3 regions of the Burkholderia mayonis genome follow, and region 1 is predicted to be linked to each of the others. Evidence: riboswitches for the same ligand, from Rfam matches in the RefSeq annotation. Region 1 holds a riboswitch; each other region holds the start of a gene.
What was found. Region 1 has a riboswitch for thiamine pyrophosphate ahead of thiC (phosphomethylpyrimidine synthase ThiC). Riboswitches for the same ligand answer to the same signal wherever they lie in the genome.
Positions count from the first base shown of each region.

Region 1 (3,273 bases):
GGCCGTGCGTCCCTCGGACGCGAGCGGCCCGATCCACTGGCGCACGACGCGCTCGTGATGCAGCGTCGCGCCGCGGTTCTCGCCCGCACGCACCTGCGACTCGATGCCGTTCTCGTACAGCGCCAGATACGCATCGACCGCACGCGGCGCACCGGCGCGCAGCGTCACGGACAGATCGACGTCGAGCGCGTCCGCGCGCCGCGCGGCGGACAGCGCGATGCCGACGCGCGCGGGCTCGGCGGCCGTCGCGATGACACGCCGCTCGAACGCGTCCGCATCGCGCCAGCCGCGCAGCTCGCGCCCGGCGACGGCGACCTCCGGCGTATAGACGAAGCTGCCGCCGCCGCGCGACGCGAGCGCGCGCTGCCGTTCGGTGAAGCGATGCTGCGCAAAGCGATCGGTCCAGCCGAGGCCGTCCCAATAATCGACGTGCAGCGCGAGCGGCACGACGCGCGGCGCGGCGCGATGCGCGGCGAGCCGGGCGAGCCAGTCGTCGGCGGGCGGACAACTGCTGCAGCCTTCGCTCGTGTAGAGCTCGACGAGCGCCTGCCGACCGTCGGGACTGCGCGCGGCGCACGCGCCGAGCGCGGCCGCCTGCGCGACGCACGCCGCGCCGAGCGCGAGCGTCGCCGCGACGGCGCGCATCGAAGCGGAAAATGAAATCGACATATCGAAACTCGTCGGTCAGTGCCGGACGCGGACGCTGCGCACACCGGCATGCGTGTCGTGATCCGGCTTTTCTCGACGCCCGGCATCGCGAGAAAAAAGACCGCCCGAACAGCAAATGGACGGCCGAGCCGGATCATGCCGTGAAATCCGCCGGGAACGGCGCCGCTCAGTTCGACATCGGGCCCGTCTTGTCGGACGACATCGGCTTTTTCATCGCGTCCTTCGACATAGGGTCCTTCTTCATGCCGCCCTTCGCCATGTGATCTTGCTTCTTGCCCATCTGGTCCTTCGACATCGCATCCTTCGACATCGCGTCCTTCGACATCGCGTCCTTCGACATCGCCATGCCGTCCTTCGACATCGCGTCCTTCGACATCGCATCGTTCTGCGCATGCGCGAACGGCACGGCGAACGCGAAACCGGCGACACACGCGACAACAATCAGATTCCTTTTCATGGGATAGCTCCATCGTTATTGGTTGAGGAGCCGAATAGTCGGGACGCGGCGGCGGATATGACAGCGGCGCGCAAAAATTTCTCCGGGACCGACGATTGAGCCGGCGCGCGGTCGATCGCGCGGCGCACAAACGCGCCGCCGCGCCCTGCCGCGCCGGTTCGACGCGCAAGACGACGCGCCGCCCGCGCGCCTCGAACGCGTACGCGGCGGCGCCGCCCGAGCCGCCCCAGCCGCGGCGCAGCATGCGCTGCCAAACGCGCGTTCGCACGCCATCGATCTGTCCCCTGTTGAAACCGCAGCCGACCCGGTGTATCTTTTGCGCTTGCTAACGCGGGGGTCCTGCAATGCGCTCGATCAAGCGATCGTGCGGCGCGGGTGAGAAATACCCTTTGAACCTGATCTGGATAATGCCAGCGCAGGGAAGCGTCAGGATTTCGCCGCTGTTCCACGTCTGAATCCCGTCGCGTCGCGAATCTCGTCTCCTGCTTAGCGCCCCACCACAGGAGATCGCATGAACGCCAATCCCAAGTTCCTGTCGGCCGACGCCCGCGTCGACGCCGCCGCCGTCGCCCCGCTGCCGAACTCGCGCAAGGTCTACGTGACGGGCTCGCAACCTGACATTCGCGTGCCGATGCGCGAAATCACGCAATCCGACACGCCGACGAGCTTCGGCGGCGAAATGAATCCGCCGATCTACGTCTACGACACGTCGGGCCCGTACACGGACCCGGACGTCAAGATCGACATCCGCTCGGGCCTGCCCGCGCTGCGCCAGCGCTGGATCGACGCGCGCGGCGACACCGAAACGCTGACGGGCCTCACGAGCGAGTACGGCCGCGAGCGCGCGGCGGACCCGGCGACGGCCGAGCTGCGCTTCCCCGACCTGCACCGCCACCCGCGCCGCGCGCGAGCGGGCAAGAACGTCACGCAGATGCACTACGCACGCGCGGGGCTCATCACGCCCGAGATGGAATACATCGCGATCCGCGAGAACCAGCGCCGCGCCGAATATCTGGAAAGCCTGAAGGCGAGCGGCCCGAACGGCGCGAAGCTCGCCGCGATGATGGGCCGCCAGCACGTCGGCCAGGCGTTCGGCGCCGCCGCGTTCGGGGCGAACGCACTCGCGGAGATCACGCCCGAGTTCGTTCGCGAAGAAGTCGCGCGCGGCCGCGCGATCATCCCGGCGAACATCAACCACCCGGAAACCGAGCCGATGATCATCGGCCGCAACTTTCTCGTGAAGATCAACGCGAACATCGGCAACTCGGCCGTCACGTCGTCGATCGGCGAGGAAGTCGACAAGATGACGTGGGCGATCCGCTGGGGCGGCGACACGGTGATGGACCTGTCGACGGGCAAGCACATCCATGAAACGCGCGAGTGGATCATCCGCAACAGCCCGGTGCCGATCGGCACGGTGCCGATCTACCAGGCGCTCGAAAAGGTCAACGGCCGCGCCGAGGACCTGACCTGGGAAATCTTCCGCGACACGCTGATCGAACAGGCCGAGCAAGGCGTCGACTACTTCACGATCCACGCGGGCGTGCGTCTGCAATACGTGCCGCTCACCGCGAACCGGATGACGGGCATCGTGTCGCGCGGCGGCTCGATCATGGCGAAGTGGTGTCTCGCGCATCACAAGGAAAGCTTCCTGTACGAACACTTCGAGGACATCTGCGAGATCATGAAGGCGTACGACGTGAGCTTCTCGCTCGGCGACGGCCTGCGCCCCGGCTCGATCTACGACGCGAACGACGAAGCGCAGTTGGGCGAGCTGAAGACGCTCGGCGAGCTCACGCAGATCGCGTGGAAGCACGACGTGCAGGTGATGATCGAAGGTCCGGGCCACGTGCCGATGCAGTTGATCAAGGAGAACATGGACCTGCAGCTCGACTGGTGCAAGGAAGCGCCGTTCTACACGCTCGGGCCGCTCACGACCGACATCGCGCCGGGCTACGACCACATCACGTCGGGCATCGGCGCGGCGATGATCGGCTGGTTCGGCACCGCGATGCTGTGCTACGTGACGCCGAAGGAGCACCTCGGCCTGCCGAACAAGGACGACGTGAAGGAAGGCATCATCACGTACAAGCTCGCCGCGCACGCCGCCGACCTCGCGAAAGGCCACCCGGGCGCGCAGGTGCGCG
Region 1 covers NZ_CP013386.1:2,548,225-2,551,497, forward strand. Annotated here, with positions in the region: gene WS70_RS12280 (DUF1223 domain-containing protein) at 1-669, opposite strand, end outside; gene WS70_RS12285 (pentapeptide MXKDX repeat protein) at 836-1,126, opposite strand; TPP riboswitch at 1,449-1,566, shown strand; gene thiC (phosphomethylpyrimidine synthase ThiC) at 1,638-3,273, shown strand, end outside.

Region 2 (3,273 bases), 1.7 Mb from region 1:
CGTGTCGACGTAATGCAGGTTGATGCCGCCGTGCTCGGTCGCGGGCGACATCGCTTCCTTCAGGTGCGACGCGCCCATCACACGCTTGAATTCGCGCAGACGGTTGACGGTCGCGCGCCACTCGGCGAGCGTGCCGTAACTGTTGATGAACCACGAGAACGAGTCGCTGACGGTGCTGAACGCACGGCTGATCTGCATCAGCACGCCGAACGTGAACGCGCCTGCGAAGTAGCGGGGCGCGGCGACCGCGATCGGAAAGAGGCTCGCGAGCTGCGCGTAGAAGTTCAGCACGAACGTGAGGCGCTTCGTGTAGCGCATCACGCGCCACCAGTTCTCGCGGATCCGCTGGAACAGGTTCTGCTCGTGTGCGGTCTCGACGGGCTCGCCGCTGTAGAACGCGATCTGCTCAGCGTTCTCACGGATGCGGATCAGGCTGAAGCGGAAGTCCGCCTCGACGCGCTGCTGCTGGTAGTTGATCGACACGAGCGGATGGCCGAAGCGGTGCATCACGTACGAACCGGCGATCGCGTAGATCATCGCGACCCACACCATGTAGCCGGGGATCGTGATCGCGTGGCCGCTGAGCGTGATTGTCGCCGCGCCGGCGATCGACCAGAGGATCGTCGCGAACGAGATCAGCGTGACGACCGTCGACAGCAGGTCGAGCGACAGCGACAGCGTCGTCGACGCGAGCGACTGCAGGTCGTCTGCGATCCGCTGGTCGGGGTTGTCGGCGAGCCGGTCGCGCTCGATCCGGTAGAAGTTGCGGTCGCCGAGCCATTCGTGCAGGAAGCGCGTCGTCAGCCACTGGCGCCAGCGGAAGCCGAGCATCTGCCGCAAGTAGAGACCGTACACCGCGAGGATGATGAACGCGAACGCGAGCACCGCGAACGTGATCAGCAGGCTCGGGAAGTCGCGCACGTCCTTCGATTGCAGCGCGTTGTAGAACGACGCGCTCCACGAGTTGATCCGCACGTTGATCCACACGAGCGTCAGATTGATCGCGACGATCGTGACGAGCAGTCCCCACGCGACCTTCCACTCTTCGGAGACCCAATAGGGCTTGATGAGGCTCCACGTGGATATCGGAGACGGATGTCGCGACGGATCGTCCGGAATGGGGGCGAGGGCTTGCATCGATTGAGTCATGAGCTTCCTGATGTGAGGCCGGCGACGCCGGGCGGACGGCCGCGCCGCGCCCGGCGCGCCCGTTCGGCGCCGCCGCGCGGCGAGCGTGCCGCGGATTCTGGCGAGCATGTCTTAAACGACGCTTAACGCCGGGAGCGACATCGGCACGCCGCCGCCGCGATGTCGCTCGCGCGCCGTGCCCTGCGGGCATTGTGCCAGCGCCGCGGTGCGGCAGGCGAATTTGCCGCATTCCGAGGTTTGCTGCCGTTTCCGCTTTTATGGTCTAATGGCCGTCGACGAAACAGGGGTGCTTCGCGCGCCTCGGCCCTGCCGGTCGGCACGGCCGGATGCGCGGCGAGGCTGAGAGAGACCCTTCGCACCCGATCCGGGTAATACCGGCGCGGGAAGTTTCCGATCCCGCCGGGCCGCGCCCGCCGCCGTCGCTTTGTCGAGCTGCGCGTCGCATGGTTCTGGCCGGCCTCAGTCGCCGGTTTCGTCCTTTTGGGTGCGCATCTTCGCGCGTGACGGAAGGTATCGATGACCGTGCAATCTTCAGTTCTTTTGCTTCGCTGCGAGCCGTCGGCCGCGGCGGCTTCCCCGGCCCGCCTTTCGGGCCGTCTCTCGGTGACGAACACGACGGGCGGATGCGATGAACCTGCACGCGTCTGAACCCGATTTCGCGGTGCTGGGCGGCGGCCTCGTCGGCCGTCTGATCGCGTGGCGCCTCGCGGGCGCGGGGCACCGCGTCGCGCTCTACGAGCGCGGCGATGCGGCGGGCTCGGGTTCCGCCGCATGGGTCGCGGCGGCGATGCTCGCGCCGCTCGCCGAAGCGGCGAGCGCCGAGCGCTTCATCTCCGATCTCGGCGTCGCATCGCTCGACCTCTGGCCGCGCTGGCTTGCCGAGCTGCCCGAGCCCGTGTTCTTCCAGCGCAACGGCACGCTCGTCGTCTGGCATCACGCGGACCGCGCGGAAGCGCCGCTCTTTGAGCGCCGCGTGCGCGCGAACGCGAGCGCCGAGCTGCTCGACGGTGGCCTCGTCGCGCTCGCGGGCGCACAGGTCGACGCGGCCGAGCCGGCGCTCGCCGGGCGCTTCGCGCACGGCCTCCTGCTGCCGCGCGAAGGCCAGCTCGACAACCGCCAGGTGCTGCGCGCGCTCGCTGCGGGCCTCGCCGAGCGCGGCGTCGACGCGCACTGGAACACCGCAATCGAGCCGCAGGCGGCGCCCGTCGCGCGCATCACGATCGATTGCCGCGGGCTCGGCGCGAAGGCGCAGATGCCGACGCTGCGCGGGATCCGCGGCGAGGTCGTGCGCGTGCACGCGCCGGGCATCGGCCTCACGCGCCCCGTGCGGCTTCTGCATCCGCGCTATCCGCTCTACGTCGCGCCGAAAGAGAACGATCTCTACGTGATCGGCGCGACCGAGATCGAGGGCGAGGACATGTCGCCCGTCAGCGTGCGCTCGGCGCTCGAGCTGCTGAGCGCCGCGTTCTCGGTGCATCCGGCGTTCGGCGAGGCGCGCATTCTCGAGCTGAATTCGCAATGCCGGCCGACGCTGCCCAACCATCGCCCGGCGCTCGTCTGGGATGGTGGTGCGACGCTCGCGGTCAACGGCCTGTACCGGCACGGCTTCATGATCGCGCCGGAAGTCGCCGACACCGCGGTCCGCTTCGCACGGGCGCTTGTCGAGCGTACGGTGAAGGATGCCGACACGTTCGCCGCGTGGCGCCACGACGCGCGCTGGCCGGCGCTGCTGCAGCAAGGCGCGGCGCACGCGCCCGCGTGAGCGCGGCCCGCCGATCCGATCAATCGATATCGACAGCATCATGGACATCCAGATCAATCAACAGACGCTCTCGCTGCCCGACGGCGCGACGGTCGCCGACGCGCTCGCCGCATACGGCGTGCAGCCGCCGTTCGCGGTCGCGATCAACGGCGCGTTCGTCGCGCGCACGCAGCACGCGGCACGCGCACTCGCCGCGGGCGACAAGCTCGACATCGTGCATCCGGTCGCAGGCGGCTGACGCGTTGGCGCGCCAGCTTCGTCCCTGCACCCGCCCCCACAGGATCTTCCGATGACGCCTCTTTCTTCCGCCGACACGCTCACGCTGCACGGCACAACCTTCGCGAGCCGCGTGCTGCTCGGCA
Region 2 covers NZ_CP013386.1:404,987-408,259, forward strand. Annotated here, with positions in the region: gene WS70_RS02060 (ABC transporter ATP-binding protein/permease) at 1-1,149, opposite strand, end outside; TPP riboswitch at 1,422-1,552, shown strand; gene WS70_RS02065 (FAD-dependent oxidoreductase) at 1,778-2,911, shown strand; gene thiS (sulfur carrier protein ThiS) at 2,952-3,149, shown strand; gene WS70_RS02075 (thiazole synthase) at 3,201-3,273, shown strand, end outside.
Region 2: it holds a riboswitch for thiamine pyrophosphate, as region 1 does, so the genes downstream of both, WS70_RS02065 (FAD-dependent oxidoreductase) here and thiC (phosphomethylpyrimidine synthase ThiC) in region 1, are expected to answer to the same signal.

Region 3 (3,273 bases), on a different replicon from region 1:
TCCCGCTGGGCCGCCGCCAATGATGACGTTAAAAAAATGTTCCATCGTTGCTGTCTCCTCATTCATGCCTTTGAGAATCGAGAGAGGCCTCGATCGACCTTTTTCATTCGGTTTTGCCAAATGCGTCGCGCGGATGCGGAGCGTCGGGCGGCTCCTACATCCTTCGAATGCGCTGAATCCCCAAGACGTTCTCGTCATCGATCGGATCGAGCCCGAGCGATACCGCGTTTATGAATCGCCAACCGATCTTCTCGTCAGTTTTCGGGGCCTCAAACGCGCGTCGAAATTCGATTCGCAAGGTCGGCGGCTGCCTGTAGCTGCACGCTCTCGCAGTTCGGCTTGCGCATCTCGTGGCCATGCCTCGATCGATGCCAGCCACCCCCGGTCGCCGATATGCTCCCGGGTGCCTGCGATTGCTCTCGAACGGTGGTGCGCAATCATCCCGTGGAAAAGACATCGGAAAGGCGCGAATCCGCGGTACGGTCGACGACGGTCAAGCAGCCGTCGACGGCACTCGGACCGGTTCGCGGCTGAAAGTAAATCGTCAGGATCAGCCGGAATATTTTGTCATACCAATATAGCTGAAAGTAACTGAAAGCGCGCTTCGATGGAAACCCGCATTTATGTTGTCGCGCCCTCGGCTTCCGCCATTCACGCACGCGTCGTCCGACCGCGCATCATGGGCCGCCGTCGCACGTCGCGCGAACACTTGCGTCTCAAGCGGGATACGTGAGGCAGGCGGCGCCGACCGCCACCGCCGCGCAGGCGGCGAAGCGCCGCCCGCTCGGCTTCTCGCCGAGCCACGCCCAGCCGATCAACGCCGAAAACACGATGCTCGTCTCCCGCAGCGCGGCGATCGGACCGACCGGACCGCGCGACAGCGCGTCGACGACCGCCGCGTAGCTGACGAGCGAGATCAGCCCGCCCGCCGCGGATTTCAGCATTTCGCCGCGCGTGAAGCCGTCGCTCAAACGGCGGCCGAACAGGAAGAACACAGCCGGCATCGCGATGCCGTAGACGATGAAGATCCACGCGGCGTACGCGAGCGGATCGCCCGCGATGCGCGAGCCGACGCCGTCGACCGTCACGTAGCCGCCGATGAAGAGCGCGGTGACGAGCGCGGCGGCGAACGAGCGCAGATGAATCCGCGACCGGCCGAGCGTGAGGCTCGCGATGCCGCCCGATACGAGCGCGACGCCCGCGAGCGACGCGCCGCCCAGGCGCTGGCCCGCCCATGCGTAGCCGCCCAGCGTGACGAGCAACGGCACCGTGCCGCGGACGACCGGATAGACCTGGCTGAGCGCCGCGCCCTGATACGCGTACGCGAGAAACACGCTGTAGCCGACCTGCAGCGCGGCGGACGCCGTCAGATACGGCCAGCTCGCACGCGCGGGCAGCGGCAGCAGCGCCGCGCAGACGGCGGCGGCGGCGGTCGTCGCGAAGCTCATCATGGTGATGCTCCACAGACGGTCCGCGCCGCTTCTCAGCAGCGCGTTCCACGTCGCGTGCAGGATCGCCGCGAACAGGACGAGCGCGATGACGGACGGCGTCATCGGCGCGCGCCGAGCGGAACGGGAAACACGGGAAACACGGAGAGCGCGGCCGCGGCGCGGCGACCGGCGAGCTTCGGACAAGCCATGGCGGACCTCATTCCTACGCCGGCATTACCCGGATCAGGTTTAGGGGTCGTTCCTTGCGCGGAACCTCTCAGCCGATCGCCCGGCTCCCCCTGATGGCCCGGCTATTATCGATAAGAACCCGGCGGCGGGCAAGCCGATGCGGGCGGTCCGGTCGCCCTATGCGGCACCCTCGGCCGGCGCGACGGAACGGCTGGCCGAAGCGGTTTGCAACGCCCGCTGTCGCGATGCCGGAACGATCCGATGCCGCGATGCGCGGCGCAAGCCGCTCACGATCCACGGTCGACGGGAAATGCGATCGCATCGATCGCGCCGCGCGCTGTCGCGCGTCGGCGGGGGCCGGGCGATGCCGGCATAATGACCGTCGACGCCCCACTTTTCCCGCCCGCGGCCGCCATGACGCTCGCCATCGTCGTCCTGAACCTGATCGGCTTCTTCATCGAGCTCGCCGATCCCGACCGCGTGCTCACGCTGTTCGCGCTGTGGCCGCCGCGGCTCAGCACGGGCGCCGCGGCCGGCGCGCCGGCGTTCCATGTCTGGCAAATCGTCACGTACAGCGCGCTGCATGCGGGGCTGTCGCACCTGATCTTCAACATGCTCGGGCTCGTCATGTTCGGCCGCGACGTCGAGCGCTCGCTCGGCCGCGCGCGGTTCGGCACGCTCTATCTCGCGAGCGTCGTCTGCGGCGCGCTCACGCAGCTCGTCGTCGCCCGTTATACGGCGACGGGCGCCGCGCCGACGATCGGCGCGTCGGCCGGCGTGTTCGGCGTGCTCGCCGCATATGCGCTGCTGTATCCGTCGCGCCGCGTCGTGCTGCTGTTTCCGCCGATTCCGATGCCCGCGTGGGTGTTCGCACTCGTCTACGCGGGCGTCGAGTTGCTGCTCGGCGTCGCCGGCGCGGCCAGCGGCATCGCGCATTTCGCGCATCTGGGCGGGATGTTCGGCGCGCTCGTGCTGATGCTGTTCTGGGCGCGGCCGCGAAGGGAATGGCCGATCGAGTAAGGGGTGGCGACGGGCGGCTTGCCGGCGCGCCGCCCGCGATCGATCGCGCGGCCGGCGGCGCGTGCGCGGCGTTGGCCGCACCGGCGCGGCGCACCCCGGGACGATTGCGGCGACGAGCGCTTCGTCATGCCGTCGACGCTCGCGCCGCGCCCTTTCCGTGTGACATCGCCGCCGCAGATATCCGCCGATCCGATCGGGCGCTCGCCTCGCTTCGCGAACCGTTGCCTCGCGAACCGTTTCGCGCCGCCCGACGCAAGCGATGAGCGCCCCGCCGCCGATACGGCTGCGTCACTGCGGCACCGAATGATCGGCCTTGTCGGCGCCTGTCGGCAGCGTCGGCGGATCGGGATCGTCTTCGCCCCGCTTCGCCGCGCTCCCGCCTTGCTCGCCCGATTTTCCCGTTTCGCCGGTTTCGCCTTCCAGCAGCGGCTCGTCGTTCATCAGTCTCACGAGCATCTCATGATCGACGACCTCGTGCTTCAGCAGATACTGCGCGATCCGTTCGAGCGCGTCGCGCCGCTCCTTCAGCGTTCGCGACACGCGATCGTGCGCTTCGGCGAGGAGCCGCTGAATCTCGTCGTCGATCCGCGTCGCGGTGCTCTCGCTGCAGCGCTCGCCTCCCGGCTGCCAGACG
Region 3 covers NZ_CP013387.1:1,463,074-1,466,346, forward strand. Annotated here, with positions in the region: gene WS70_RS25095 (NAD(P)-binding domain-containing protein) at 1-45, opposite strand, end outside; gene WS70_RS25105 (DMT family transporter) at 717-1,553, opposite strand; TPP riboswitch at 1,634-1,740, opposite strand; gene WS70_RS25115 (rhomboid family intramembrane serine protease) at 2,034-2,639, shown strand; gene ftsH (ATP-dependent zinc metalloprotease FtsH) at 2,928-3,273, opposite strand, start outside.
Region 3: it holds a riboswitch for thiamine pyrophosphate, as region 1 does, so the genes downstream of both, WS70_RS25105 (DMT family transporter) here and thiC (phosphomethylpyrimidine synthase ThiC) in region 1, are expected to answer to the same signal.